One region of the Kitasatospora sp. NPDC036755 genome, then DNA from elsewhere that is predicted to be linked to it. Evidence: riboswitches for the same ligand, from Rfam matches in the RefSeq annotation. Region 1 holds a riboswitch; the other holds the start of a gene.
What was found. Region 1 has a riboswitch for cobalamin ahead of AB0E96_RS27460 (CoA-acylating methylmalonate-semialdehyde dehydrogenase). Riboswitches for the same ligand answer to the same signal wherever they lie in the genome.
Positions count from the first base shown of each region.

Region 2: linked by a shared signal. The riboswitch ahead of AB0E96_RS12495 (hotdog domain-containing protein) and the one ahead of AB0E96_RS27460 (CoA-acylating methylmalonate-semialdehyde dehydrogenase) in region 1 are both predicted to bind cobalamin.

Region 1 is NZ_JBEZUT010000215.1:319-13,458, reverse strand. It holds gene mmsB (3-hydroxyisobutyrate dehydrogenase) at 1-498, opposite strand, end outside; gene AB0E96_RS27470 (enoyl-CoA hydratase/isomerase family protein) at 495-1,559, opposite strand; gene AB0E96_RS27465 (acyl-CoA dehydrogenase family protein) at 1,559-2,707, opposite strand; gene AB0E96_RS27460 (CoA-acylating methylmalonate-semialdehyde dehydrogenase) at 2,704-4,203, opposite strand; cobalamin riboswitch at 4,416-4,607, opposite strand; gene AB0E96_RS27455 (helix-turn-helix domain-containing protein) at 4,911-5,201, shown strand; gene AB0E96_RS27450 (hypothetical protein) at 5,261-5,737, opposite strand; partial or broken gene AB0E96_RS27445 (XRE family transcriptional regulator) at 5,651-6,343, shown strand; gene AB0E96_RS27440 (xanthine dehydrogenase family protein molybdopterin-binding subunit) at 6,439-8,547, opposite strand; gene AB0E96_RS27435 (xanthine dehydrogenase family protein subunit M) at 8,544-9,551, opposite strand; gene AB0E96_RS27430 ((2Fe-2S)-binding protein) at 9,548-10,147, opposite strand; gene AB0E96_RS27425 (hypothetical protein) at 10,631-11,014, shown strand; gene AB0E96_RS27420 (hypothetical protein) at 11,212-11,760, opposite strand; partial or broken gene AB0E96_RS27415 (MFS transporter) at 12,051-13,140, opposite strand, start outside.
Region 2 is NZ_JBEZUT010000063.1:7,086-23,636, reverse strand. It holds gene folP (dihydropteroate synthase) at 1-593, opposite strand, end outside; gene metF (methylenetetrahydrofolate reductase [NAD(P)H]) at 710-1,627, shown strand; gene metE (5-methyltetrahydropteroyltriglutamate--homocysteine S-methyltransferase) at 1,695-4,010, opposite strand; cobalamin riboswitch at 4,188-4,345, opposite strand; gene AB0E96_RS12495 (hotdog domain-containing protein) at 4,492-4,986, opposite strand; cobalamin riboswitch at 5,185-5,342, opposite strand; gene cobF (precorrin-6A synthase (deacetylating)) at 5,490-6,248, shown strand; gene AB0E96_RS12485 (MarR family transcriptional regulator) at 6,380-6,832, opposite strand; gene AB0E96_RS12480 (MFS transporter) at 6,832-8,295, opposite strand; gene AB0E96_RS12475 (zinc ribbon domain-containing protein YjdM) at 8,503-8,862, opposite strand; gene AB0E96_RS12470 (SulP family inorganic anion transporter) at 8,916-10,685, opposite strand; gene AB0E96_RS12465 (IPT/TIG domain-containing protein) at 11,035-12,081, opposite strand; gene AB0E96_RS12460 (AAA family ATPase) at 12,239-14,371, opposite strand; gene AB0E96_RS12455 (TetR/AcrR family transcriptional regulator) at 14,725-15,387, opposite strand; gene AB0E96_RS12450 (zinc-binding dehydrogenase) at 15,487-16,500, shown strand.

The DNA of each region.
Region 1 (13,140 bases):
GGCCTGTCCGGCTCCGGATGCCCCGCAGTGGACGACCCGGCGGCCCATCGCCGCGAGCAGCGGCTCGGCCTCGGCGAAGTCGACGTCTTCGGCACCGACCATGAAGGTCAGGCTTGCCCCTTCGGCGCCCGCCACACCACCCGAGACCGGGGCGTCGACCGCCCGGTGCCCGGCGACCCGGGCGAGGTCGGCGGCCACCCGGGCGTCCCCGACCGCGATGGTGGAGCAGTCGACGAACAGCGCGCCGGACGCCGCCTCGGTCAACTCGCCGTAGGCGTCGAGGACGTGGCGCCCGGTCGGCAACATGGTCAGCACCACGTCCGCCTCGCCGACCGCTTCGGCAGCGGAGTCCGCGATCATCACTCCCTGTGCCGTGGCCTGGTCCCGGGCCTCGGCTGCGAGGTCGTAACCGATCACCCGGTGACCGGCCTTGACGAGGTTGGCGGCCATCGGGCCGCCCATGTTGCCCAGTCCGATGAATCCGATGGTGTACGTCACCAGCGCTCCAGGGGTGTGGTGGCGGCGAGGCCGAGCTCCCCCGCGCCGCGCGGCGCGAAGTAGCGGGCCACGGCGGCGGGTTCGACGGCGCCCAGGGTTGCCGGGCTCCACTGCGGCGAGCGGTCCTTGTCGATCACCTGGGCCCGGATGCCCTCGGCGAGGTCCGCCGTGGCGAGCGCCGCGCAGGAGGTGCGGTACTCCTGGTCGAGGACGGCCTCCAGCGGGCCGAGGGCCCGGGCCCGGCGCAGGGCCGCCAGCGTGGCCTTCACGGCGGTCGGGGAGTTGGCGGCGATCCGATCGGCCGCCTTCTTGGCCTCGGGCTCGCTGCTGTCCCGGAGGCGGTCGAGGATCTCCTCCACGGTGCCCGCCGAGTAGCAGGCGTCGATCCACGCCCGCTGTCCGTCCAGCACACCGGGCGGCGCGGGTGCGACGTGCCGTTCGAGGGCGTCGTGCACGGGCAGTTCGGCCAGGTCGTCCAGCAGGGCGGGCAGCCGCTCGGCAGGGACGAAGTGGTCGGCGAGCCCGCACAGCAGCGCGTCGGCGGCCCCGACGGAACCCGCGGTCAGGGCGAGGTGGGTGCCCAGCTCGCCCGGTGCGAGGGCGAGCAGGTAGGTGCCGCCCACGTCCGGGACGAAACCGATGCCGGCCTCCGGCATGGCGATGCGGGTGGTCTCGGTGACGATCCGGACGTTTCCGTGGGCGGAGACGCCGACCCCGCCTCCCATCACGATGCCGCTCATCACGGCGACGTAGGGCTTGGGGTAGCGTGCGATCCGGGCGTTGAGGCGGTACTCGTCGCGCCAGAACTCCTCGACGGCGCCCGGGTCGCCGCCGGTGGCGGCGCGGTGGATGGCGACGATGTCGCCGCCCGCGCAGAAGGCGCGGTCCCCGGCACCCGTGACGACGACGGTGTCCACCCGCTCGTCCTGCTCCCAGGCGTCCAGGGACTCCGCGATCGTCCGCACCATGCCGTGGGTGAGGGCGTTCAGGGCCGCGGGGCGGTTGAGGACGATCAGGCCCGCCCTGCCCTCGCGCTGGAGGAGGACCTCATCCGTACCCATCAGGCGGCTCCGGTCAGGCCGCGGGCGACGATGACGCGCATGATCTCGTTGGTCCCTTCCAGGATCTGGTGCACCCGCAGGTCGCGGACGATCTTCTCGATGCCATAGTCGGCGAGGTAGCCGTAGCCGCCGTGCAGTTGAAGCGCGGCGTTGGCGACCTCGAAGCCGGTGTCGGTGGCGTACCGCTTGGCCATCGCGCACAGCTCCGGGGCCCGCCGGTCGCCGCGGTCCAGGGCGGCCGCGGCCCGCCACACCAGGGCGCGGGCGGCCTCCAGCTCGGTGGCCATGTCGGCGAGCCGGAACTGCAGCGCCTGGGCGTGCAGCAGCCGGGCGCCGAACGCCTCACGGTCGGCGAGGTGGGCGATGGCGCGCTCCAGCGCGTCCTGCGCGCCGCCGAGGGAGCAGGCAGCGATGCCGAGCCGGCCGCCGTTCAGCCCGTTCATGGCGATCCGGAAGCCCTCGCCCTCGGCCCCGAGCAGGCGGTCGGCGGGCAGCCGGACGCCGTCCAGCACCACCTGGCGGGTCGGCTGGGCGTTCCAGCCCATCTTCTTCTCGTTCGGCCCGAAGGAGACCCCCGGGTCGTCACGCTCCACGACGAACGCGGAGATCCCCTTCGGCCCGGGGGCACCGGTCCGGGCCAGCACCACATAGACCTGCGAGGCGCCCGCGCCGGAGATGAACTGCTTGACGCCGTCCAGCACCCAGTGGTCGCCGTCGCGCACGGCCCGGGTGGCGATCGCGGCGGCGTCGGAGCCGGCACCGGGCTCGGTGAGGCAGTAGCTGCCCAGGTGCTCGGCCGTGCAGAGCGCGGGCAACCAGCGAGCGCGCTGCGCCTGCGTGCCGTACCGGTCGATCATCCAGGCGACCATGTTGTGGATGGACAGGTAGGCGGCGATGGACGGGCAGCCACCGGCGAGTGCCTCGAAGGCCACCACGCCATCCAGGCGGGAGAGTTCGGAGCCGCCCATGCCCTCCTGGACGTACACGCCGGCCAGGCCGAGGTCGGCGGCCTTGCGCAGCACGTCCACCGGGAAGTGCTTGGACTGGTCCCACTCCACGGCGTGCGGCGCGAGGTACTCCTCGGCGAAGGCCCGGGTCGTCTCGGCGATGGCGCGCTGGTCCTCGGTGAGGTCGTGCATCGCGCTCATCCCATCGTCGGCATGGTGAAGCTCGCGCCCTCCTTGACCCCGGAGGGCCAGCGCGAGGTGACGGTCCGGGTGCGGGTGTAGAAGCGGATGGCGTCCGGCCCGTGCTGGTTGAGGTCGCCGAACGCGGAGCGCTTCCATCCGCCGAAGGTGTGGTAGGCGATCGGCACCGGGATGGGCACGTTGACGCCGACCATGCCGGTGTTCACCCGGCGGGCGAAGTCCCGGGCGGTGTCGCCGTCGCGGGTGTAGATGGCCACACCGTTGCCGAACTCGTGCTCACTGGGCAGCCGCAGCGCCTCCTCGTAGTCGGCGGCGCGCACGACCGTGAGGACGGGGCCGAAGATCTCCTCCCGGTAGATCCGCATGTCCGGCGTCACCCGGTCGAACAGGGAGGCGCCGAGGAAGTAGCCGTCCTCGTGCCCCTCCAGCCGGAAGTCACGCCCGTCCACGACGAGTTCGGCGCCCTCTTCGACCCCGAGGTCCAGGTAGCCGCGCACCCGCTCCAGCGCGTCGGCGCCGACCAGCGGGCCGAAGTCCGCCGCCGGGTCGTCCGAGCGGCCGACCTTCAGCGCGGCGATCCGCTCGACCAGCTTCGCCACCAGGGCGTCCGCGGTCTCATCCCCCACCGGGACGGCGACCGAGATCGCCATGCAGCGCTCCCCGGCCGAGCCGTAGCCGGCGCCGACCAGCGCGTCCGCGGCTTGGTCGAGGTCGGCGTCCGGCATCACGATCATGTGGTTCTTCGCGCCGCCGAAGCACTGCGCCCGCTTCCCGTGCGCGGCGGCCGTCGCGTACACGTACTGGGCGATCGGCGTGGAGCCGACGAAGCCGAGGGCCTGCACCCGCGGGTCCTCCAGCAGGGTGTCCACGGCCTCCTTGCCGCCGTTCACGACGTTCAGGACGCCCGGCGGCAGCCCCGCCTCCAGGAACAGCTCGGCCAGCCGCAGCGGCACCGACGGGCACCGCTCAGAGGGCTTGAGGACGAAGGCGTTGCCGCAGGCCAGCGCGGGCGCGGCCTTCCACAGCGGGATCATCGCGGGGAAGTTGAACGGCGTGATGCCGGCGACGACGCCGAGCGGCTGACGCATCGAGTAGACGTCGATACCGGTGCCGGCGTTGTCGCTGAACTCGCCCTTCAGCAGGTGCGGGATCCCCGCGGCGAACTCCACCACCTCCAGGCCGCGCTGGATGTCCCCGTGGGCATCGGCCACGGTCTTGCCGTGCTCGGCGGAGAGCAGCCGGGCCAACTCGTCCTTCTCCTGCTCGACGAGTTGGAGGAAGCGCAGCAGCACCCGCGCCCGCCGCTGCGGGTTCCAGGCCGCCCACGCGGGCTGCGCCTGCGCTGCGTCGGCGATCACCGCCTCGACCTCGGCGCGGCTTGCCAGCGGCACCCGGGCCTGGACGCGCCCGGTGTTGGGGTCGTACACGTCGCCGAAGCGACCGGAGGTGCCGGCGACGGGCTTGCCGGCGACGAAGTGGGTGAGTTCTCGGACCATCGGGTTCCTACTCTCAACTGGGTCGGGGAGAGGAGGAATGGAGGCCGCCGCCGACGGGCGGGCGCACGGTGGTGCGGCCCCGCGGCGTCACGGTGGCAGTGGCATGACGAACCGTCAGAGCAGATGGGCCCCGGCAGTCGTCGGCACAGGACAACCAGGAGCAGCGGAACGGGAGCAGCCCGGAGTCATGCGTGTCGTCTCCATCCTCGTGGAAAACACGGATCACCCGCGGCCGGTATCCTGACTCCCGGATCACCGCACGCCCTCAGGCCTTCCCGGCTGGCTGCCAGTGGCCGTCATCTGCGAGGACGAACTCCCCGGTCACAGTGGCGGGACCGTGCCGGACTCACACCGGCTTCCCTGACACCGCGGACCTGCCATCGACCATATAGTTGGACGTCCTAGTAAGTCCAGAGGTCTGTGCGCGCGTTGCGCCATCGGGATCCCACCCCGCCGGGCCCGGCTCGACTACCTTTGCAAGCCGTCTGCAAGAGGCCCAAGGGGGGCAGGTCTGCGTGCACGAGGCCGGGTGAGGTTTCACCCGCACCGCGCGAAAATTCAACCTGCCCGCCGTCAGCCAGGCCGCCCGTCGGCGGTAGAACGACCACGCGCTCATCATCGGAGTGGCCGATGCGGCAACACGAGCCCGTTCGGCGACTGGAGTCCTGCCGACCACACAAGAAGCGACGTCCCAGGATGCCCTGCGGATGTATCACGAGGCACCGGTACGGCCAAACCACCGGACGCGCTGGAATCTTGGGCTCCGCACGCAGCCGTGCGACCGTCCACTCCTCTGGAGGAGCCCGTGTCGTCGCAGTTTCATGACCGTCAAGGAGACGGCGGAATTCCTGAACATGTCTGTTCAGTGGGTCTATCGCGAAGCCCCTCAAGTAGGCCTCGTCCCGTACCGGTTCGGACAAGGACGGAACGCGAAGCTGCAGTTCAAGGTCACAGAGGTCCAGACCTGGGTGAAGCAGCAACGGATGTCCGTCAGGTAAGCCAGACCGAGACGCCTCGGGCGCCCTGCTCCACACCAGAGCAGGGCGCCCGACGCGTTTCAGGCCGCAAGGCCGAGGTCGAGGACCTGGGCGGCGTGGCCGATGGAGCCGGGCATCAAGTGGCGGTAGATCTTGAACGTCACATCGATGCTCTTGCGCCTCATCCACTCGGCGACGTCGGTGATCGGGATGTTGTGGCTGAGGCAGTTCGAGGCGAAGAAGTGCCTCAGGCCGTAGAGCGTCATCCCCTCGGGGATGTCGGTCTCGCCGGCCCGCTTGATCCGGTCCCACTGGTTCTGCAGGTAGTAGGACGGGTACGGCTTCGCGATGTCCAGCGGGTGGCGGAGCAAGTAGCCGTCGATGGTGCCGTAGATATCCGCGTACGAGAGCAGGCTGAGCCGCGTCCGGACCGTCAGCGGGACGCCCCGGTAGTCGCCCTTCTTGCGGTGCTTGAGCGGCGCGCGACCCAGCCGTCCGAGCAGGTCCTCGACGCGCTCGCCCGCGTCCTCGACCTCGACGCGACCGAACGCGGGCACCTCCACCGCCTCGCGCGGCAGCGCCGCCGCCGCGCGACGACGCCGGGCACCCGGGTCCGGCCGGAGCTGCTGCGCGTCCTCGACCTGGTCGCCGGCGCTCCCGCGCTGATCATGAACCACCGCCTGGACGTCCTCGCCGGGAACGGCCTCGCCGGACTCCTCTTCGGCCGCCCGATGCCGGGCCTGAACATCGCCCGGCACATCATCCTGGAGGAGGCCGAGCACGGCCTGTACGCGGACTGGGAGAACTGCACCCTGGACGTGGTCGGGCACCTGCGCCTGGCCGCCGGAAAGTACCCCGACGACCCTCACCTGGCCTCGCTCGTCGGCGAGTTGGCGATGGGCAGCGAGCGCTTCCGCCGCCTCTGGGCCCGCGCGGAGGTGCGCGCCCGCACCCACGGACGCAAGGCGTACCGGCACCCCATGGTCGGACTGCTGGAACTGCACCAGGAGAACTTCGCGCTGCCTGGCGAGCCGGGCATCGAACTGCTCGTGCTGTCGGCGGCCCCCGGCAGCCCCACCGAGGACGGACTGCGCCTGCTCGCGGGCCTGGCCGCGGACCACGGCGCCGCCCGTCGCCCGGTGGACGCCCGGACCCTCGACTGACTCACCGACGCCCGCCCACCGCCGGTCACGGGCGTCCGTCGGCCGCCGGCCGGGCCCGCCGCGGGCCCCGGAGAGCTCCGCGGCCCGCTGCGGTGTCACCGCCCGGCCCGCTCCTCCAAGGCGTCCAGGACCTTGTCCAGCGTGATCGGCAGGTCACGCACCCGCACCCCGCACGCGTGCCACACGGCGTTCGACACCGCGGCGGCCGTCCCGACGATGCCGATCTCCCCGATGCCCTTGGAGCCCATGGCGTTGACGTGGGGATCGTGCTCGGCGAGCCAGTGCGCCTCGATGCGGTCGACGTCCGCGTTCGACGTGATCTGGTACTCGGCGAGGTCGTGGTTGACCACGTGGCCGGTCCGCGGGTCGAGCACGCCGTTCTCGTGCAGGGCCATGGACAGCCCCATCGTCATCCCGCCGACGAACTGCGAGCGCGCCGTACGGGGGTTGATGATCCGGCCCGCGGCGAACACTCCCAGCAGGCGCGGCACCCGCACCTCGCCGGTGTCCGCGTGGACGCGCGCCTCGGCGAACTGCGCCCCGAAGGCGTGCATCGCGTAGCGCTCGTCCGGCGGCCCGACACTGCCGGAGGCCTGCGCCCCGTCCGGCGGCTCGGCCCCGTACCGGTCGCGCAGGGCGCGCGCGGCCTCGACCACGGCAGATCCCCACGTCGTCATGCCCGAGGAACCCCCGGCCACCGACGCCACCGGGTAGTCCGTGTCCCCGATCCGCACCTCCACCCGGGCCACCGGCACGCCGAGCGCGTCCGCGGCGATCTGCGCGAGCGTGGTCCAGGTGCCGGTGCCGAGGTCGGCCGCGCCGATCTCGGCCACGTAACCCCCGCCCTCCCGCCGGATCGTCGCCGTCGACTTCGGCATCCGGCTGACCGGGTAGGTGGAGGCCGCCACGCCCGTGCCGACCAGCCAGTCGCCCCGGCGGCGCACGCCCGGCCGGGGATCGCGCCGCGACCAGCCGAACCGCTCCGCGCCCTCCCGCAGGCAGCCGACCAGGCCGCGGCTGGAGAACGGCTTGCCCGAACCGGGTTCGACGGCGGGCTCGTTGCGGATCCGCAACTCGACCGGATCCATGCCGAGGCGCTCGGCCAGCTCGTCCATCGCCACCTCGGGGCCGAACATCCCGGGGCACTCGCCCGGGGCGCGCATCCAGGACGGCGCCGGCACGTCGAGGGCGGCCAGCCGGTGCGTGGTGCGCCGGTTCGGCGAGGCGTACATCATGCGCGCGGGGACGCCGGTCTGCTCGGCGAACTCCTTGATGCGCGAGGTCTGTTCGACGACGTCGACCGCGACGGCGGTGAGCCTGCCGTCCCGGTCGGCCGCGAGCCGGCAGCGCTGGATGGTCGGGGTGCGGTAGCCGGTCAGGGCGAACATCTGCTGCCGGGTCAGCGCCAGCCGGACCGGCCGGCCGGGCAGCGCCCGCGCGGCCATCGCGGCGAGCACCACGTTGACGTGCGGCTGCCCCTTGGAACCGAACCCGCCCCCGACGTACGGGCAGACCACCCGGACCCGGGCCTCGTCGAGACCGAACACCGACGCCAGGGTGGACCGCGTCGGGTGGACCCCCTGGGTGGAGTCCCACAGGGTGAGGAAGCCCTCGCCCGCCGGATCCCACAGGGCCGCCGTGGCGTGCGGTTCCATCGGGTTGTTGTGGCACCCGGCGGTGCTGTACGTCTCGTCGACGCTCACCCGCGCGGCCGCCATCGCGGCGTCCACGTCGCCCTCGACGGTGTCGGTGGGGTGGTCCGGGTTCACCCTCCGCGGCGCGTACAGGTCCTCGCGGTCGGCCCGCAGTTCGGCGTCGTGCGGCTGCTGCTCGTAACCGACCCGGACGAGCGCGGCCGCATGTCTCGCCACCTCGGAGCTGTCCGCGACGACGAGGGCGACGACCTGGCCCCGGAAGGCGACCTCCGCGTCCTGCAGGACCGCCAGCTCCCGGTCCTCGGTGGACGCCAGGCGCTCCGCGTTGTCGTGGGTGAGCACCGCGGCTACCCCGTCGAGCGCCTCGGCCGCGGCGGTGTCCAGCTCCGTCACGCGCCCTTGGGCGACGCCGGCCTGGACGACGTGCAGATGTGCGGCGTCCGCCAACGGGGTCTCGTGGGCGTAGGTGGCGGTGCCCAGGACCTTGACGGCCCCGTCCCGGCGGGGCAGGTCGCGGCCGACGGCGGCCGGCTCGTCCGGGAACGTCATTGGGAAGTGTCCTCTCCGGCCAGACCGCGCAGGGTCGCGGCGAGGGTGCGGCGCAGCAGCGGGATCTTGAACGCGTTGCCGCCGCCCAGCCCTTCGGCCGGCCGGGCGGCGGCGAGCTCGGCGTCCGCGGCGGCCCGGTAGGCGTCTTCCGAAACGGGGGCACCCCGCAGCACTTCCTCGGCCCGGTACGCACGCCACGGCGCGTGCGCCACGCCGCCGAAGGCGATCCGCGAGTCCACCACCACCCCGTCCCGGACGTCGAGTGCCGCGGCCACGCTGACCAGGGCGAACGCGTACGAGGCCCGGTCGCGCACCTTGCGGTAGGCCGAGCGGCGGGCGATCGGCTGCGCCGGCAGGTCGATCGCGGTGATCAGCTCACCGTGTTCGAGCACCGTGTCGCGCTCGGGGGTGTCGCCGGGCAGCCGGTGCAGGTCGACGAACGGGATGGTGCGCTCACCGCCCGGCCCGAGCACCCGTACCCGTGCCCCGAGCGCGGCCAGCGCCACCGCCATGTCGGAGGGATGGACCGCGATGCAGTGCTCGGACGCGCCGAGGACGGCGTGGTGGCGGGTCCATCCGCCGATCGCGGAACAGCCCGTGCCCGGCTCCCGCTTGTTGCACGGGGTGGTGACGTCCTGGAAGTAGGCGCAGCGGGTGCGCTGCAGCGGATTGCCGCCGGTGGTGGCCATGTTGCGCAGCTGCGCCGACGCCCCCGACAGGAGCGCCTGCGACAGCACCGGGAACGACTCGCGCACCCGGGGGTGCGCGGCGAGCGCGCTGTTGGTCGTCCCCGCACCGATCCTCAGGGCTCCCCCGCCGAGTTCCTCGACCCCGGTCGGCAGGACTCCGGCGAGGTCGACGACCAGAGCGGGCCGCACGACGCCCAGCCTGAGGTGGTCCACCAGGTTCGTCCCGCCGCCGAGGAACACCGCGTCCGGATCGCCGGCGACGCTGCGCACGGCGGCCGCGGCGTCCGCGGGGCGGTGGTGGTCGAACGGTCTCATCCGGACACCTCCGGCCCGGTGACCGGACGGGCCGGGGACTGCCCCGTCGGGGGCTGCCCCGTCGGGGACTGCCCCGTCGGGGACTGCCCCGTCGGGGACTGCCCGGCCGCCTGCAGCACGGCGGTGACGATGTTGACGTAGGCGGCGCAGCGGCACAGGTTGCCGCTCATCCGTTCGGCCACTTCGGCGCGGTCCAGCCGGGGTTCGCCGGCGCCCCGGGTGACGGCGCTCGGCCAGCCCTGCGCGAACTCCTCCAGCGCCCCGACCGCGGAGACCACCTGGCCGGGGGTGCAGTAGCCGCACTGGAGCGCGTCGCAGTCGATGAAGGCCTGCTGCACCGGGTGCAGGCCGCCGTCGGCGAGCCCCTGGGCGGTGACCACCTCGGCGCCGTCCTGGGTGACCGCGAGCGTGAGGCAGCCCAGTACGCGGCGCCCTCCGGACAGCACCGTGCACGCACCGCACTGTCCGTGGTCGCACCCTTTCTTCGGGCTCGTCACACCGAGCCGCTCCCGCAGCGCGTCGAGCAGCGTCGTGCGCGTGTCGACGACCAGCCGGTGCGCGGTGCCGTCGACCCGTACGGTGATGTCCCTTTCCACCGCACGAGGCTCCCCCGGCCCGGCCGCGCCCACACGGTGTGCGGCGCTCCGTCACACCCGTGGCGGCAGCCAGACGGTCCGGAAGGCCTGCCGCGGGGGTGCGGCGGGGCGGCTCTCGGACCGGGTCCCGCGGTTCGCCGGGCTGGTGAGCGGGTCGCCGGGTGGGTCCGGATGACGCCCCCGGGGAGCCGCCATCCGGACCGTGAACTGCCCGTGCTTGCTCTCCTGTGACCGTGTCCGGCGGGCCGAGCACACCCGTCGCCCCCTGCCGGGGCCGTCGGAACGCAGCGCTCGGAACCGGAGCCCGCCGGCACCGGGACGGTACGGCACAGGGGAGGTACGACGACGGCCCGGTGCACTCCGAGGGGTTCCGGATGCGGGCCGCAGCCTTCCCTGCTCGGGGCCGCTGATCAAAGCGGGGTTCGGCCGCCCCCGCCACGCGCACGCCGCGGGCGACTTGCGGCAGGGACTATCCTCGAGTTCATGTCGAACCCTGATGGGCTGCTCGTCGACATCGCCGCGATGGTGGAGTCCGAGCACAGCAACCAGATGCCTTTGACCGTGGTCGTCCCCGGGGCGGTCATCACCGGTCGGCTTGCGCCGGAGAGCCTGTGGAACGAGCGGGTGGCCGAAGTGCTCGCCGCGTCCGAGCACTTGAAGCCCTTCGCCGCGCTGTTCGCGGCACCCGCCACCGGCGACGGCAACGACGTGGCGCCCCCTGTCGCGCGGCCGACGCATCTGCATCTGCATGTCGCCCGCATCCTGCAGGGCAGCTACGGCCTACCCCACACCGGGGGCATGTACCGCATCGCCATCGCCGACATCAGCAGCTGGACGGTGGGGGACCTCAGCTACTCCGACCAGTGACTCCCGGTCCAGGACGGTTCGCCGGCGCTGCGGCACCGCGGTCGTGAGCGATCTCACCGTCGCGGGCCGCACCGCCGGGGCCGGCGAGGGGAGGACGGCATCGGCGGAGCCGCCCTCGCCGTGCTCCAGCAGGAGTTCGTCGGCGACCCGTCGGAGCCCGGCTCCGGCCGCCCGCGCGACACGTGAAGGCCGACGACCTACGCCTCATCGCCCGGGTCGACGTCGGGCAACGTCTCGCCGAACCGCGCCATCGCCTCTGCCGGCCCGCAGCCGAAGGCGCGGCCGATGTATTCCCAGGTCATCAGGTTGCTGCGGGCCTTGCGGCCGGCCAGCAGCGCGGTCGCACCCGCGGCGCGCTCGAACCGGGCGGCCGCACGGACGGCGGCGTACGGCTTGCTGTCCGTGAGGTCGCAGATCCGGTTCACCAGCGCCGCGACCAGTTCCTCGACCTCGTGTTCCACCACACCCTCGGCCAGGTCGACGTGCCGCTCCCAGTCCGCGAACGGCCCGGTCTCCTCACCCACCGCCTCGGTCGCCTGGTCGTCACCGAAGTCCAACGGGTGCACCCGCTCCCCCCGCCAGCCACAACTGCAGCCACCGCGCACCGCAGCGGCCCGAGGGCCGTCGGCACCGTTGTAGAGCCACCAGGTGGTGCGCCCGTCCGGCAACGGCGCCGGCTCGCCGCCGTCCGCCAACACCGCCGCCGGGAAACCCCGATGGCGCCCGCTCTCGTCAAACCATGGCATGCCGTGTCCCTCATGTCCCTGGAATACAGCACCAGGGTTCTCAGCCCGTGACCCTCTGTCAAGGGCGCGCGACGACGCCCACCCGGCCCGGTCCCGTCGCGAGGCATCCCGCGCCGTCGCCACCGCCGAACAGCCCGCGGACGCCTGCTGCCGACAGCACCCGCCCGGGGCCGCTCTCCGTCCACCGGCCCCGGGCCCGCGCGGCCGCGTACGGTGGGCTCATGGGTAGTCGTCCGCCCCTGTGGCCGTTCACCGGCGGTACGCGGTGACCCTGTCCTGGTGGCTGGGCGCTACGTGTTCTCCCCCACTTTCAGGGCCTCGCCCTTGCGCTGCTCGGCAGCCTTGCGCGGGTCGGCCTTGATCAGCAGGGTGACCAGTACGGCGGTGCCGAGCATGATGAAGAGCGCCCAGGTCGCGGCCACCGAGTAGCCGTGTACCGTCGCGTCGCGCTCCACGTCCTCGCCCGACCGGCCGTCGAGCCAACTGGTCGTGGCGTTGGCCGCGATGGTGTTCAGCAGCGCGACGCCGATCGAGGCGCCCACCTGCTGGGCCGTGTTGACGGCGGCCGAGGCCACCCCCGCGTCCTGCGGGTCGACCCCGCTCGTGGCCACCGCGACGGTCGGCACGAACAGCGTGCCGATGCCGAGCCCGAGCAGCAGCTCGGCGGGCATGATCACCGCGACGTACGAACTGTCCGGCGTGAGCCGGGTGAGGATGCCGAGCGAGGCCGCGGCGGCGAGCAGGCCGGGCACGATCAGCACCCGGGGCGGCACCTTGGGCAGCAGCCGGCCGGACAGCTGGGTGGCACCGACGACGTTCATCACGACCAGGGGGAGCAGCGCGACACCGGTCCGGACCGCGGAGAAGCCCATGACGACCTGGAGTTGGTACGTGAGGAAGAGGAAGACGCCGAACAGCCCGAGCGTGGCCAGCGCCATCGTGCCGAAGGCCATGCCGCGGTTGCGGTCCGCCAGGATCCGTAGCGGCAGGAGCGGGTGGGGAAGCTTGGCCTGCAGGATCCCGAAGGCCACCAGGAGCACGCCGGCCGCGATCAGCGGCCGGACCACGCCGCCGGAACTCCAGCCCCGCTCACCGGCCTCGGAGAATCCGTAGACCATGGCCGCGATGCCCCCGCACCCGGTGAGCGCGCCGAGCACGTCGATCCTCGCCTCCACGCGGCCGGGCGGGTTGGGCAGGGTGGCCAGCGCACCGAGCATGGCCACCAGGGCGATCGGGATGTTGACGTACATGCACCAGCGCCAGTCGAGAGCGCTGGTGATGAGCCCTCCGCCGACCAGGCCGAGGCCGCCACCGGCGGTGAGCACGGCCGTGTAAACGCCGATGGCCTTGCCGCGCTCCCGCTGTTCGGGGAACATCGCC
Region 2 (16,551 bases), on a different contig from region 1:
TCCCTCCGGCTCTTGGCGAAGCCGAGCCCCGGGTCGACGATGATCTGGGACGGGTCGACCCCGGCCGACACGACCGCGTCCATCTGCCGGGCGACCTCGCCGATCACCTCGGCCACCACGTCGGTGTAGTCGGCCAGCGCGTCCATGCCCGCGGACTGCCCGCGCCAGTGCATGACGACGAAGGGCACCCCGGTCCCGGCCACGGCGCGGGCCATGTCCGGATCGGCCAGGCCCCCGCTGACGTCGTTGACGATCCGCGCGCCGGCCTCCACCGCCGCGTCGGCGACCCGGGCGCGCATGGTGTCGATGCTGACCAGGACGCCCTTGTCGGCGAGCGCGCGCACCACCGGGAGCACCCGGCGCAGTTCCTCCTCCTCGGAGACCCGGGTCGCGCCGGGCCGGGTCGACTCCCCGCCCACGTCCACGATGTCGGCGCCCTGGTCCACCAGCAGCAGGCCCCGGTCCACCGCCCGTCCCGGGTCCAGCCAGCGCCCGCCGTCCGAGAACGAGTCGGGTGTCACGTTCACGATTCCCATAACCGCGCACCGGTCCCACCCGGGAAGTCCCGGCAATGCCTGCGAAGGTCTTTTCATGTCCCCATTGTGCCGTCCCGCCCCAGGCCCCCCGCCAGGCACCCCCGGTGGAGAATTCCGTATCACGGAGTGGACACTCCGGGATTGGTCCGCACCAATCCGGATAACCTCCTGCCATGACACTCGGAATCCCCACCACGCGCACGGACCGGGCGGCCTCCATCCGCGAACTCCTCGCGACCGGCAGGCGTTCCTACTCGTTCGAATTCATGCCGCCCAGGAGCGCCGAAGCGGAAGCCGGCCTGTGGAACGCGATCCGGCGCCTGGAGGCCCTTTCCCCCACCTTCGTCTCGGTGACGTACGGCGCCGGCGGGTCGACCCGGGAGCGGACGGTGAACGTCACCGGGCGCATCGCGCAGGAGACCACCCTGACCCCGGCCGCCCACCTGACCGCCGTCGGCCACAGCGTCGCCGAGCTGCGGAACATCCTCGGCCACTACGCCGACCAGGGCGTCCGCAACATCCTGGCGCTGCGCGGCGATCCCCCGGGCGACCCGCTGGGCCCCTGGGTCCGCCACCCGGACGGGGTGGAGTACGCGGCCGACCTGGTGCGGCTGATCAAGGAGTCCGGGGAGTTCTGCGTCGGCGTGGCCGCGTTCCCGGAAATGCACCCGCGCTCCCCCGACTGGGATTCCGAGATCGGCCATTTCATCGCCAAGTGCCGGGCGGGCGCCGACTACGCGATCACCCAAATGTTCTTCGAGACCGACAGCTACCTCCATTTCCGGGACCGACTGGAATCCGCCGGCTGCGCCGTTCCGATCATTCCGGAGATCATGCCGGTGACCACGATCCGGTCACTCCGGCGGATTCCCACGCTGACCACCGCGGCCATTCCCTCGGAATTCTCCGAGCGCATGCTGGAACACCGGGACGACCCCCGGGCGGTCCGGGCGATCGGAATCGAGTACGCCACCGCGATGTGCCGGCGACTGCTGTCCGAAGGGGTCCCCGGTCTGCATTTCATGACCATGAACTTCTCCACGGTCACGACGGAGATCTACCAGAACCTCGGCCTGCCCGAGTCCGGCTGAGCCATCCGACGGGAGCGGGCGCGGCGGCCTCGCCGCGCCCGCTCCGACTCCCGGAATCCGGCCTCCGTCAGCCGGCCAGTTCCGCGCGCAGCACCCGGGCCGCGCCGACCAGGCTCTCCAGCGAGGCCCGGGTCTCCGTCCAGCCGCGGGTCTTCAGCCCGCAGTCCGGGTTGACCCACAGCCGCTCCGCCGGGATCGCCGCCAGACCCGCGCGCAGCAGGGAGACGGCCTCCTCGGTGCTGGGGACGCGCGGCGAGTGGATGTCCCAGACGCCCGGGCCGACCTCGCGCGGGTAGCCCGCCGCGGCCAGCTCGCCGGCCACCTCCATGTGCGAGCGGGTCGCCTCCAGGGAGATGACGTCCGCGTCGAGGTCGTCGATCGCGGTCATGATCGCACCGAACTCGGCGTAGCACATGTGGGTGTGGATCTGGGTGTCGGCCCGCACCCCGGAGGTGGCCAGCCGGAAGGCCTCGGTGGCCCAGTCCAGGTACGCCGGGCGGGCGGCGGCCCGCAGCGGGAGGGTCTCGCGCAGGGCCGGCTCGTCCACCTGGACCACGGCCGCGCCGGCCGCCTCCAGGTCGGTGACCTCGTCGCGCAGGGCGAGGGCCACCTGCCGGGCGGTGTCGGCCGGCGGCTGGTCGTCGCGGACGAAGGACCAGGCGAGCATGGTGACCGGACCGGTCAGCATGCCCTTGACCGGGCGGTCGGTCAGGTGCTGCGCGTAGACGAACCACTCGGTGGTCATCGGGTGCGGGCGGGAGATGTCGCCGGCCAGCACCGGCGGGCGCACGTACCGGGTGCCGTACGACTGCACCCAGCCGTGCCGGGTGGCGAGGTAGCCGGTGAGCTGCTCGGCGAAGTACTGGACCATGTCGTTGCGCTCGGGCTCGCCGTGTACCAGGACGTCCAGGCCGGCCTTCTCCTGGTACGCGATGACTTCGCGGACCTCGCTCTCCATCCGCTCCCGGTAGGCCGCGGCGTCGATCCGTCCGGCCGTCAGGTCGGCGCGGGCGGTGCGCAGTTCGGTGGTCTGCGGGAAGGAGCCGATGGTGGTGGTCGGCAGCAGCGGAAGGCCGAGCCGGGCGCGCTGGGCCTCGGCCCGCTGCGGGTAGGCCTGGGCGCGGCGGGTGTCCTCGGCGGTGACGGCGGCCGCCCGGGCGCGCACCGCCGGGTCGTGGGTGATCGGGGAGTTGGCGCGGGAGGCGAGGTCGGCGCGGTTGGCGGCGAGCTCGGCGGTGATCGCGCCGGTGCCCTCGCGCAGGCCGCGGGCGAGCAGCGCCGCCTCGCCGGCCTTCTGCCGGGCGAAGGCGAGCCAGCGGGCGATCTGCGGGTCCAGCTCCCGTTCGGCGGCGGCGTCGATCGGGACGTGCAGCAGGGAGCAGGACGGCGCGACGTCGACGGTGTCGGCGAGGCCCAGCAGGGTCGCCAGCGTGGACAGCGACTTCTCCAGGTCGTTGATCCAGATGTTGCGCCCGTCGATCACCCCGGCGACCAGCCGCTTGCCGGGCAGCCCGCCGACGGCGGCCAGGTCCTCCAGGTTGGCGGCGGCCGGGCCGGTGAAGTCCAGCGCCAAGCCCTCCACCGGGGCCTTGGCCAGCACCGACAGTGCCTCGCCGAGCCGGTCGAAGTAGCTCGCGACCAGCAGCTTGGGCCGCTCGGTGAGGGCGCCGAGCTCACGGTAGGCGCGCGCGGCGGTGTTCAGCTCGGCCGGGGTGCGGTCCTGGACCAGCGCGGGCTCGTCCAGCTGCACCCACTCAGCCCCCTCGGCCCTGAGCGCCGCGAGCAGCTCGGCGTAGACCGGCAGCAGCCGGTCCAGCAGCGTGATCGGCTGGAAGTCCTCGGCCACCCCGGGGGCAGGCTTGGCCAGCAACAGGTAGGTCACCGGGCCGACCAGCACCGGACGGGCGGCGTGGCCGAGTGCTACGGCCTCCGCGAACTCGCCGACCGCCTTGGCCGGGTTCGCGGCGAACACCGTGTCCGGGCCCAACTCCGGCACCAGGTAGTGGTAGTTGGTGTCGAACCACTTGGTCATCTCGAGCGGTGCGACGTCCTGGTTGCCGCGCGCCATCGCGAAGTACCCGTCCAGCGGGTCGGCGTCGACCGCCTCCCGGTGGCGCGGCGGGATCGCGCCGACCGCCACGCTGGTGTCCAGCACGTGGTCGTAGAACGAGAAGTCACCGGTCGGGACCTCCCCGACCCCCGCCCCGGCGAGCTGGGCCCAGTTGGTCCGGCGCAGGTCGGCCGCGGTCGACAGCAGCGCCTCGGCCGTGACCGTGCCCTTCCAGTAGCCCTCGATCGCCTTCTTCAGTTCACGGTTACGGCCCTGCCGGGGGTAGCCGTACGCGGTGGCCACGGACGCCGCGGCTGCGGACTTCGCTGTCAAGGGACTCTCCTTCGCGAGCCTGAATCCTCAAGTGCACCGGTGGCGGCACGAGGACGCGAAGGGAGGACGAACCGGACGGACACCCGTGCCCGTGCACGGCTCCGCCTGGTATGGTCGCCGACCCGCCCACGAGGTCACCGGATGGCCGCACGCGAACGGTCGCGCGCGGGCAGTGGCAGGTCTTCGGACTCGCGGGCGCGCCCACCCGGTCGAAACCGGGGCGGACACCTACTGGCCGTCGCTTCCCAGACCCGTCCCGGGTCCAGTGCGTATGACGGCGGTCGTTCCCACTCACCGCTGCGGGGCAGTCCCGGATTCCCACCGGGTTCCCTCTTGCGACACCCCGCCTGGCGGGCGGGGCGAACCAGCTGCGTGGCCAGCTTAGGGGCAGAACGCCACCGCGGAGGCGGAAATCTCGAAAGCCGTCTGCATCGTGAGACGGAGCGCCCCGGACGGCCACCCCGAACGGCTGCCCGGACGGCTACTCGACCGGCTCGCGCTCCGGCCCGGTGCGGCCGGTCCGCCGCTCCCGCGCCGCACCGTCGCGCCGTTCCTCGGAGGAGCCCTCCACGACCAGCTCCGGGACGCGGTGCGGCCGCCCGTCCGCGTCGATCGCGACGAAGACCAGCTGCGCCGTCGCCACCCTGGTGACGGGCCCGGTGAGGTTCCACCGCTCCGAGGTCACCACGACGGCCACGTCCATCGAGGTCCGCCCGACGTGCTCCACCCGGGCCCGGACGGTGAGGAGATCCCCGGCCCGGACGGGGGCCAGGAAGGACATCTCCTCGACCGAGACGGTGACCGCGGGGACTCCGGCGTGCCGGCCCGCGGCGGCGGCCGCCGCGTCGTCGATCAGCTTCATCATCACGCCGCCGTGCACCGAACCGTAGAGGTTGGTGTCGTGGTCGCTCATGATGTGGGCGAGGGTCACCGCGGAGTCGGCCGGGGTGCGGGAGAGGACGGACGGACTGGTCACAGCGACGGCCCGCCCGTCATGGCGCCGCGGGAGTCGTGGTCGGCGTTCCGCTGCACGGAACCCTCCTTCGTGGGTCGCGCGCCCCGTGCCGGGCACGCGAAGGAGCGGGCGGCCGTGCGCATACGGCCCACCCGCACCAGCGGCCCGCCCTCGGGGTCGTGGTGGGACCGCGGGCCACCACGGCACGCGGGCAGCGGCAGGTCTTCGGACTCGCGGGCGCGCCCTCCCGGCCTGACCGGGACGGACACCTACCGGCCGTAGCCTCCCGGGCCCGTGTCCGGGCCCGCCGCACAGGACGGCGGTCGCTCCCGCTCACCGCTGCGGGGCAGTCCCGGATTCCCACCGGGTTCCCTCTTGCGACACCCCGCCCGGCGGGCGGGGTGAACCAGCTGCCCGGCCAGCTTACGTCCATCCGCGCAGCTCACGGCCACCGCCCACCTCCTCGGTCGGTCCACGCACGACCGCCGGGGCCGTACGCCGGGGCGGACGGCAGAATGTCCCCCATGCGGCACATCTTCGTCATCGGCATCGGCGCGGGCGACCCCGACCACCTGACCCTGCAAGCGGTCAAGGCGATCGGTCGCACCGACGTCTTCTTCATCCTCGACAAGAGCGAGGAGCGGCAGGACCTGATCAGGCTCCGCCGCCGGATGCTGGCCGAGCACGGCCTGCCCGGGCACCGGGTGGTCGAGGTGCCCGACGCGGAACGGGACCGCACCACCCCCGCGTACACCGCCGCCGTGGACGACTGGCGCGTGCGCCGCGCCGATCTGGTCGAGCGGCTGTTCGCCGAGCACCTCGGCCCGGAGGAGAGCGGCGCCTTCCTGGTCTGGGGCGACCCCGCGCTCTACGACAGCGTCATCGCCGTGGTCGAGGACGTGTCCACCCGTGGCGGGGTGCCGTTCGAGTTCGAGGTGCTCCCGGGCATCAGCAGCGTCTCCGCGCTCGCCGCCCGGCACCGCACCACGCTGACCAGGGTCGGCCGCCCGGTGCAGATCACCACCGGTCGCCGCCTGGCCGAGGGCTTCCCCGCGGGGGTGGACGACGTGGTGGTGATGCTCGACGGCCGGGCCGCCTTCACCGAGATCGACCCCCGGGGGCTGGAGATCCACTACGGCGCCTACCTCGGCACCCCCGACGAGGTGCTCGTCTCCGGGCCGCTCGCCGAGGCGGCCCCGCGGATCCGCGAGCTGCGCGAGCGGTCCCGCGAGCGCAAGGGCTGGATCATGGACACCTACCTGCTCCGGCGCTCGGACGGCTGACCCTCGGCAGCGTGACGCGGTGCGCCGCCCCGGGCGGCGGGGCGGCGCGGCGCGTCAGCGGTCGGTGAACTCCGGCGGGCGCTTCTCGGCGAAGGCCGCCATGCCCCCTCACCGTGACCTCGGCTGGGGCCTCAGCCCAGGAGCTTCGCCAGTACCCGGTCGAGCGCGTGGATGTCCTCCGGCGGCAGCGCGAGCAGCGCGTCCGGCGGGGTGGTGAGGATCCCGGTGGCGAGCGCCGCCTTCGCCTCGCCCTCCTCGGTGAGGTGGACCAGCTTGGAGCGCCGGTCGGCCGGATTGGTGATGCGTTCGGCGAGGCCGCGCCGCACCAGGTCGTCCACGATGACGGTGGTGTACGGCGGGTCGGCGGTCAGCCGCTCGGCCAGCTCCCGCAGGGTGATCGGGCCGGCGGCGAGCCGGCGCAGCGCCCTGACGCGGCTGAAGCTCATGCCGAGGGCGTCGGCGACGATCCTGCGGCGGTCGTGGCGCTCCAGCACGAGTGCGTACATCCCCTGCCAGACCCGGGCCGCCGCCCCGGCGTCGGCCTCGCTCACCTCCGGGTGCCCGCCGGTGTCAAGGCGCTCCATCAGGTGCCCACCGTCTCCTTCGTCCGCTCGTTCTCCTCGACCGCCTCCTCGGCGGCGAGCCGCTGTGCCGTGCGCTCGGCCGTCGCCCGGGCCCAGCGGCCGGAAGTGAGCGTACCGGCGATCAGTACGGCGGCCCCGCAGCCGACGATGATCCACCACGCCGTCCGCGCCGCCCCGGTGAAGGCCACCGGGTCCGTGAGGACGGTCCCGGCCATCAGGGCGCCGGTCACCGCGACGCCCAGGGACTGGCCGACCTGCCGGCTGGTGGAGGCCACGGCCGCCGCCACCCCGGCCTGCGCGCGGGGCATCCCGGAGACGGCGGTGTTGGTGATGGGCGCGTTGACCAGGCCGAAGCCGGTGCCGAAGAGCAGGAAGGCGAGGACCAGCAGACCGGTCGGCAGGTGCTCGGAGTAGCCGACCGCCTGGAGCAGGGCGCTCGCGGTCAGCGCGGCCCCCGCCAGCAGCAGCGGTGTGCGCGGCCCCCGGGTGGCCACCATCCGACCGGACAGCGGCGCGGCGAGCAGCGACATGACCGCCATCGGCAGCATGAATAGCCCGGCGTGCAGCGGGTCGAGTCCGCGGACCTCCTGGAGGTACAGGGAGCCGAGGAACAGGAAGCCGCCGAGGCCGGCGAAGGCGGCGACCGCGATCACGGTGGCGCCGGAGAACGGCGCGGAGCGAAAGAACCGCAGGTCGATCAGCGGGTCGGCGCGCCGGGGTTCGTACCACAGCAGGCCCAGCAGCGCTCCCAGCGCGGCCGCCGCGCAGCCGAGCACCACGGGCGAGGTCCAGCCGCGCTCCGGCGACTCGATGATCGCGTAGGTGAGGGCGGCGAGCAGCACGACGACCAGCGACTGGCCGACCGGGTCCACCCGGCGGGTGCGGGCCGCCCGCGACTCCGGCACGTAGCGGGTGGTGAGGAAGAGCGCGGCCAGGCCGATCGGGACGTTGATCCAGAAGATCGCCCGCCACCCGGCCGACTCCACCAGCGCCCCGCCGATGATCGGCCCGGCGGCCATGCTGATGCCCACCACGCCGCTCCAGACGCCGATCGCGCGGGCGCGCTGCCGGGAGTCGGTGAAGGTGTTGCTGATGATCGACATGGCGACGGGGTTGAGCATCGATCCGCCGACCGCCTGGAGCATCCGCGCGGCGATCAGCCAGCCGAGCCCGGGAGCCAGGCTGCACAGCAGGGAGGCCCCGGTGAACACCACCAGGCCGATCCGGAACACCCGGCGGCGGCCGATCCGGTCGGCGGTCGATCCGGCGAGCATCAGCAGGCTGGCCAGGACCAGGGTGTAGGCGTCGATCGTCCACTGCAGTCCGGACACCGAGGTGTCCAGGTCGCGACGGATGGCGGGCAGGGCCACGTTCAGGATGGTGTTGTCGAGGCTGACGATCAGCAGGCTCATGCAGCAGATGGCGAGCACGAGCCAGGGCCGCGGTCGAGCGGCATCGGGCATGACGAACGCTCCAGATTTACTTGTGTTGTTGTAATGATTGTGAGCATATAACTAATTCGGGAGACCACTCCACCCCGGCCCCGACCCCGGCCTCCCCGGCCTCCCCCGACCCCGACATCCCCGGCCACCCCGACCGCCCCCGGACAGCACAACGGCCGCGCCCCGCCGATCTCCTCGGCGGGGCGCGGCCGTACGGGCCCGCGGGGGTCAGGCCTTCTTGACCACGCTGGACTTGAGCTGCATGGCGCCGAAGCCCTCGATCCGGCAGTCGATGTCGTGCCCGTCCACGCCGTCCACCAGGCGGATGTTGCGCACCTTGGTGCCGGCCTTGATGCCGGAGACGCTGCCCTTGACCTTCAGCGCCTTGACCACCGTCACGGTGTCGCCGTCGCTCAGCACGTTGCCGACCGCGTCCTTGACGACCCGCTCGCCGGCCGGCGCTCCGGCCGCCTGGTCGGCGCCGCCGGGCACCCACTCGTGGGCGCACTCGGGGCAGACCATGAGGGCGTTCATCTCATAGGTGTACTCGCTGGAGCACTGCGGGCACGGGGGAAGGTTGTCGCTCATGAGCTCAGATTATCCAGGGTGTTCGGAGGTGGCCCTCGGGACGGGTGAGGAGGTCAGCAGGGGTGCCGGAGCCGCTCGGCGGCCCCGGTGGCGGTGAGGCCGTGGCCGGCGGCACGGCCGTCCTCGGCGGCGTGCGCGCGGTCGGCGGGCACCGCCCGGCCGTGCAGGTGGGCTCGGGCGTGGGCGATGGCCTCGGGGGTGGTCGCGAAGACGTGCCCGTCGGCATGCAGCCCGTCGAGCACACCGAGGGCGTCCAGCGGGCGGTGGTGCTCGTCGCGGACGCCGGAGACCAGCACCAGGGTGCCGCGCCGGCGCAGCGCGGTGATGGCGTCACCGAGGACGGTCGCGCCGCTGGCGTCGATCGCGCTGACCCGCGACATCCGCAGGATCGCGACCTCGACCTCGGCGGACTCGGTGAGTTCGAGCAGGAAGCGGTGCGCGGCCGCGAACAGCAGCGGCCCGTCGATCCGGTAGGCCACGATGTGCTCGGCGAGCAGCGCCAGCTCCTCCTCGTGGTGGTCCGCGGCCGGAGCCTGCGCCCGCAGCGGGACCTGCTCGACCCGGGCCGCCCGGGCGACGGCGGCCAGCGCCAGGACGCCCGAGACCAGCACCCCGAGCACCACGGCGGTGACCAGGTCGAAGGCCAGGGTGGCGACGGCCGTCAGGGCCAGCACGGCGGCCTCGCCGCGCCCGGTGCGGGCCAGCGCCCGCAGCGAACCGACCTCGACCATCCGGACCGCGGTGGCGATCAGCACCCCGGCCAGCGCCGCCAGCGGGATCCCCGCGACCAGCGGCGCGGCCGCGAAGACGATCACCGCGAGCACCGCGGCGTGCACCAGGGCGGCGAGCCGGGAGGCCGCGCCGGAGCGCACGTTGACGGCGGTACGGGCGATCGCGCCGGTCGCGGCGACGCCGCCGAACAGCGGGGCGGCCAGATTGGCCAGGCCCTGGCCGAACAGCTCGCGGTCGCTGTCGTGCCGGCCCGACACCCTCATCGCGTCGGCCGCCGTCGCGGACATCAGGGACTCCAGCGCGGCCAGCGCGGCGACGGCGAACGCCGAGGGCAGCAGCGCGGGGACGGCGGAGAGGTCGACGAAGCCGAACGAGGGCGCGGGCAGGCCGGCGGGCAGGTGGCCGATGGTGGCGACCGGCAGGCCGGCCAGCTCGGCGGTGACGGTCGCGGCGACGACGGCGATCAGCGAGAACGGCAGCGCGGGCCGCAGCCGCACGCCGACCAGCATCACGGCGGCGACGGCGAACGCCACCCCGACGGCCGCCCAGTGCGGCGCGACGGCGAAGTCGCGCACCGCCCGGGCCGCGACCACCGCCGGATTGTCGCCCTCGGGTTTGGGCACCCCGAGCGCGCCGGGCACCTGCTGCAGGGCGATGACCCCGGCGATGCCGAGCGTGAAGCCCTCCACCACGGGCACCGGCACGTACGCCATCCAGCGCCCGGCCCGCAGCAGGGCGAGGAGCACCAGGACCATCCCGGCCAGCAGGCCGACGGTCAGCACGCCGTCGGTGCCGTAGCGGGCGACGATCGGGACGAGGACGACGGTCATGGCGCCGGTCGGCCCGGACACCTGGAGGTCGGAGCCGCCGAAGACGGCGGCCAGCGCCCCGGCCACGACGGCGGTGGCGAGCCCGGCCTCGGCGCCCGCCCCGGAGGAGATGCCGAAGCCCAGGGCCAGCGGCAGCGCCACGATCGCCACCGTGAGACCGGCGAGCAGGTCCTTGCGCGGGGAACGGCCCATGGTGGCGAGGATCGCCCGGGTGGGCAGCACGGCCCGCACCCGGTCGCCCACGACAGCTGCGAGGCTCATGCCGCGCTCGCCTCCGACCGGCCTGCGGTCGGCCGCCGTTCGCCGGTTCCCGCGGTCACGACCGCCCCTTCCCTATGCCCGTCGGCGCCAGGACGCGCCTCCTACCGGGTCAACGGCACGACAGCATGTATGAACTTGAAGAATTTTTCAAATCACTTGTTTCGCATGTGGTGGATCCTGACAGTAGTGACCTCCCGGGGTCGGCACCGCCCGGCCGACCGACGCCGGCACACCCTGCCCGGCCGCCGGGCGCCCGACCGGGCCGCGCCGCGCCGCGCTTCGCCGGTCGAGGGCGGGCGGCCGTCCGCGCACCGCCCGGCGGCGGACCCGCTGCCGGGCCGGCCTCCGGCTACGCGGTGTAGCTGAAGGTCAGCGGGCCGCCGGTGCCGCCCGCCGTGGTCACCGTGACGTCCACCGGGCCGGGCCGGTCGGCCGGCGGGGCGGTGGCGGTGCACAGCTGGGGTCCGCAGGAGTGCCGGGTGGCGGGTCGGCCGCCGAAGGAGACCGTGGCACCGGCCAGGTTCGCGCCGGTCACGATGACCGCGGTGCCGCCGCCCGCCGGGCCCGAGGGCGTGTTCAGTCCGGAGAGCACGGGGGCCGGCGGGGGCGGCGGCGGGGCGCCGGTGTAGTCGAACGCCGCCGGGGCCTGGGCCGTCCCGCCCGGTCCCGCCACCGTCACGGCGGCACTGCCCGAGCCGCCGGGCGTGGTCACCGTGCAGACGGTCCCGGTGCAGGTGCCGGGCGCCGGAACGCCGCCGACCAGCACCATCGCGCCCTCCAGGCCGACGCCGGTGACGGTCACGGGGGTGCCGCCCGCGCCCGGGCCGGTGGTGGCGCTGACGTCGTCGATCCGGGGCTGCGAGCCGATCGTCGGCGGCAGCAGGCCGATGCCGAGCAGGTAGGTGGAGACGTGCCCGGTCGGGATCGTGTCGTTGGCGTTGGCCACCCTCGCGGTGATCGCGCCGGTGACCGGGCCGGTCCCCTCCGCGACGACCGGGATCTTCATGAACTCCTCGGTCCCGGAGCGGCGGTTGCCGTACAGGACGGCTTCCAGGTGGCGGCCGTCGGGCGAGACGGTCTCGGTGAAGGTGTAGTCGTACGGCGTGGAGTAGAACATCGCGCCGCCGGTGGTGACGCCGGGCGGCAGGTCGACGGTGAAGTGGGTCGGCCCGCCGAGGTCCTCGGTGCCGAACACGCGCCAGGACACCGAGAAGACGCCGTGCCGGTTCTGCTCGGTGGGGTAGTTCCCGGCCTGGGTGAGGACCACCCGCTGTTCGATGACGGTGGCGGCGGGGGCCTCGGCGGGGAGATCGGCCGCCCCGGCCGGGGTCGCGGCGGCGGTCAGGGACAGGGCTGCGGCGAGACCGGCTCCAGCCAGTCTGATGATCGTAGGCATACGGAAATCCTCCCGGGCGCCCGACAGTTCGGCGTCCGCTTTCCCGAATTGCCCGGCCGGAGACGCGAATTGGCGCGATCCCGCACCCTCGCGCCCACCGCGCCCACCCGCCCGGCCGCCCGGCCGCCCACCCGCCCGGCCGACACCCGTCCCACCGTCACCCGCCCAGCGGCGCGGGCAACGGACGGGAGTGCAGGACGTCCAACCGGGAGACCGCCCTGGTCACCACCACGTACAGCCGGTGCAGGCCCCGCGCCTCCGCCTCCACGATGGCCGCCGGCTCCAGCACCACCACGTGGTCGTACTCCAGCCCCTTCACCACCGAGGCCGGCAGCACCGTCACCCGCGCCGTGGTGCCGACCTGCTCGGCCGCCCCGGTCGGGATGCCCGCGGCGAGGAGCGCCTCGGCGGCCCGCGCCACCGCGCCGTCCGCCGCGATCACCGCGATCGATCCCTCGCGTTCCAGCGCGGCCCGCACCGCCGCCACGGCCGCCGCGTCCAGGTCACCCCCGGCCACCCGTCGCACCGTCAGCTCGCCGTCCCGGCGCAGCGACACGGCCGGCGGCACGTCCACCTCCAACGCGCCCAGCAGGGTGTTGGCGAGCGCCGTCACGGCGGCCGGGACACGGAAGCCGGTGGTCAGCGGCACCACCGCTGCCTGCGGCTTGCCCAGGTGGGCGAGCTGCTCGGGCCAGCTGCGGGCGGCCCACGGAGCGGTGGCCTGGGCGAGGTCGCCGAGGACGGTCAGGGAGCCGAAGGCACTGCGGCGGGCGATCGCCCGGCACTGCATCGGGGAGAGGTCCTGGGCCTCGTCCACCACGACGTGACCGAACCCGGCGGGGCGCTCGATCAGGCCGGCCACCTCGTCCAGGAGCATCAGGTCGTGCTCGGACCACTTCGCGCTCCGCTCCGAACGCGGCGGCCGGCACCACAGGACCGCCGCCTGCTCCCCGGGGTCGAGCACCCCGTCGGCGGCCTCGGCCAGCACGGCCGGGTCGCTCAGCAGGGCGGCGACCACACCCTCCGGGCGCAGCACGGGCCAGGCGGACTCCAGGAAGGCCGCGACCGGCCCGCAGCGCCCGATCTTCCGCGACCACGCGCCGGACCTGACGCCGGACCGGCGTTCGGCCTGGTCCTGGAGCATCGCCACCACCCGGGTGCGCAGGCTCTCCCGGCCGATCGCGTACGGCGGCGCCTGCTCGCGCAGTTCGGCGACCGTCCGGTCCAGCCGCTCCGGGGGCACCCGCCACCGGTACGAGCCGTCGGGGACGACCAGCGGGTCCGAGCCCGTCGCCCGGATGCGGCCGTACAGCGCGCGGCGCAGCACCGTCGCCATCCGTCCGTCCTGCTTGACCGCGGCCGCCCGCTCGTCGTCGACCGCGCCGACCGAGCGGGTGGCGACCAGGTCCTCGACGGTGCTCTGGGTGACGTCGATCTCCCCGAGCGCGGGGAGCACCTCGGCGATGTAGCGCAGGAAGGTCCGGTTCGGGCCGATGACCAGCAGGCCACCGTGCCGGATCCGCTGCGGGAAGCTGTACAGCAGGTACGCGGCGCGGTGCAGCCCGACGGCGGTCTTGCCGCTGCCGGGCGCGCCCTGCACGCACACCGACTCGCTCAGCCCGCCCCGCACCAGCGCGTCCTGCTCCGGCTGGATGGTGGCGACGATGTCCCGCATCGGGCCGGTGCGGGGGCGTTCGATCTCGGCGGCCAGGAGGCCGCCCGCGCCGCCGCCCGCACCGCCGCCCCCGCCGTCCGCCGCAACGCCGCCCCCGCCGTCACCGGCCGGGCCCCGGCCCGCCGAACCGGTCCCGTCGAGGGGCTCGTCCTCCAGCCCGGTCAGGTCCTCCGGCACCCCCGGGCTCGACGGCGCCCAGCCGAACCGGCGGCGGCGCGCGAGCCCGAGCGGATCGTGGGCGCTCGCCTGGTAGAACGCCCGCGACACCGGGGCCCGCCAGTCGACCACCAGCGGCGGCACCGTCGGGTCCTCGGAGATCCGCCGGCGGCCCACGTAGTAGCGCTGCCCCCGGTGCTCCCCGGCCTCCGCGGTGTCGCCGAAGTCCAGTCGGCCGAAGAACGACGGGCTCTCCGGCAGCTCCTTCATCCGCTTGGCGCGGGTGCGCAGGTACCGGCCGAGCGCCTCCGCACTGGCGCCGTCGCCGGAGACGTCCTCCCCGGCGACGACCTGGTGGCTCGCGTCCTCGACCTGCCGGGCCGTCGCCACCCGGCAGATCTCGACGTAGGCACGCTCCCGTTCCAGTTCGCGGTCGAGGTTCCGGGGGTCCGAGGTCATCGTTCGCGTTCCTTCCTGGCACGGCGGCTCGCCTGCCGCCCAGAGCCAGCATAACTTAACTCAGTAAAAATACTGACTTAGTTGCCAGCTCCGAGGCAGGTACCGCGGCAGGTCCGGCCCAAGGACGGCACCCCCCAGGGCGACACAGCGACGCGGTACGGACGGGCAACCGCCCCACCGCCGCGAGCAGCAGCCACAGGTAGGGCAGCCGGTCGACCTCGTCGGCGCCGAGCGAGGCGAGGGCGGCGTTCACCGCGGCGAAGCGCTCGCCGTCGTAGAAGTCGTAGAAGACGTCGCCCCGGGCGGCCGGGTCGGCGTGGCCGACGTGGCGGACCTCGGCCTCCGGCGCGCCCTCAGCCCGCCGTGAGCGCGAGCCGGATCCACCGCTCGGACTCCGCGACCGCCACCCCCACGTCGAAGGACCGCGGGGCGGCCGCGGCCTGCACCACCAGCCCCTTGACCAGCCCCACGAAGGCCAGCGCGAAGGCCCCCGGGTCCACGCCGGGGCGAAGCTCCCCGTCCCGCTGCCCCTGCCCGACCACCTCGGCCGCCCACTCCCGGGTGCTGGCGTCCAACTCCGCCACCGCGGCGGTCAGTTCCGAGGCGCCGGCGAGCGCCTCGGCACCCAGCACCACGAAGGCCCGGCCGAGGTCGGTCGGGTTGCGCACGCCCTCCAGGCAGCCGCGCGCGAACCCGCACAGCTCGTCCACCGCTCCCGCCCCGCTGCGCTCCGGCGCGGCCGCCGCCATCGCCTCGGCCAGCGCCGCCTCCTGCAGCCGCGCCAGCAGCGCGGCCTTCGAGCCGAAGTAGTGGGTGGCCAGGCCCCGACTGAAGCCCGCCTCCTCCCCCACCCTGGCCAGCGTGACCCCGGTGCTGCCGTGCTCGGCGATCAGCCGGGCGGCGGCCGCGATCAGCGCGGACTCGGCCCGGGCCCGCCGCTCGGCCTGGGTGCGGCGCGCCGGCGTCCCGTGAGCCGTTCCGGCTCCGTCGGTTCGGCCCTCATCGTGCGTAGACATGCCACCATGCTACGGTGAACTTGCTTGTTGGATAACAAGTAACTTCCGGAGCGGCGGGCACTCCCCCGACCCGCCGCCCCCGTGAGAAGGGAAGTCCCGATGACCGCCACGATGCTCGCCGGCCGGCTCGACGTCGCGAAGGGCGCCTTCGCCGTGGAGGAGGTCCCCGTCCCGGTGCCCGGCCCGGGCGAGGTACTGATCAAGGTGAGGGCCGCCGGGGTCTGCCTCTCCGACGTCCACCTGATCGAGGGCATGCTCAAGCCGCTCTACCTCAAGGGCGACAAGGTCACCCTCGGCCACGAGGTCGCGGGCACCGTGCACACCCTCGGCGAGGGCGTGACCAGCGCGGCCGTCGGCGACCGGGTGCTGCTGCAGGCGGGCGAGACCCGCGACGGCGCCGTCCACACCCGCGGCGTGGACTACGACGGCGGCTGGGCCGAGTACGCGCTCGCCACCGCCTCCACCCTGGTGCCGATCCCCGACGAGCTCCCCTTCGAGCAGGCCTGCTTCATCCCCGACGCCGTCTCCACCCCGTGGGCCGCCATCACCACCACCGGGGCCGTGCGCCCGGCCGAGGCGGTCGGCGTCTGGGGCGTCGGCGGCCTCGGCGCCCACGGCGTGCAGCTGCTGCGGGCCGTCGGCGCCTTCCCGATCGTCGCCGTCGACCCGCTGCCGGCCGCCCGCGAGCGCGCCCTGGCCTTCGGCGCCGACGCCGCGCTCGACCCGGCCGACCCCGCGTTCGAGGGGCTGCTGCGCGAGGCCACCGGCGGCCGCCCGCTGTCCGTCGCCTTCGACTTCGCCGGTGTCGCCCCGGTGCGCGAGCAGGCCGCGGCCGCGCTCGGCGAGCACGGCCGCCTGGTGCTGGTCGGCCTCACCGACAAGCCGCTGACCGTCACCAACGGCACCCGGTTCAGCTACCTGCGCCAGCAGATCCTCGGCCACTACGGCTCGGTCGGCCAGGACGTCGCGGACCTGGTCGACCTGGTCCGCGGCGGCCGGCTGGAGTTCTCCCGCTCGGTGAGCGGCACCTTCCCGCTGTCCGAGGCCGCCCGCGCGGTCGAGGCGCTGGAGCACAAGGAGGGCAACCCGATCCGCCTGGTGCTCAAGCCCTGACCGGAGCCCCTCACCAGGGGCCCCGCCGACCCGGCGCCGCACCCACCGGAC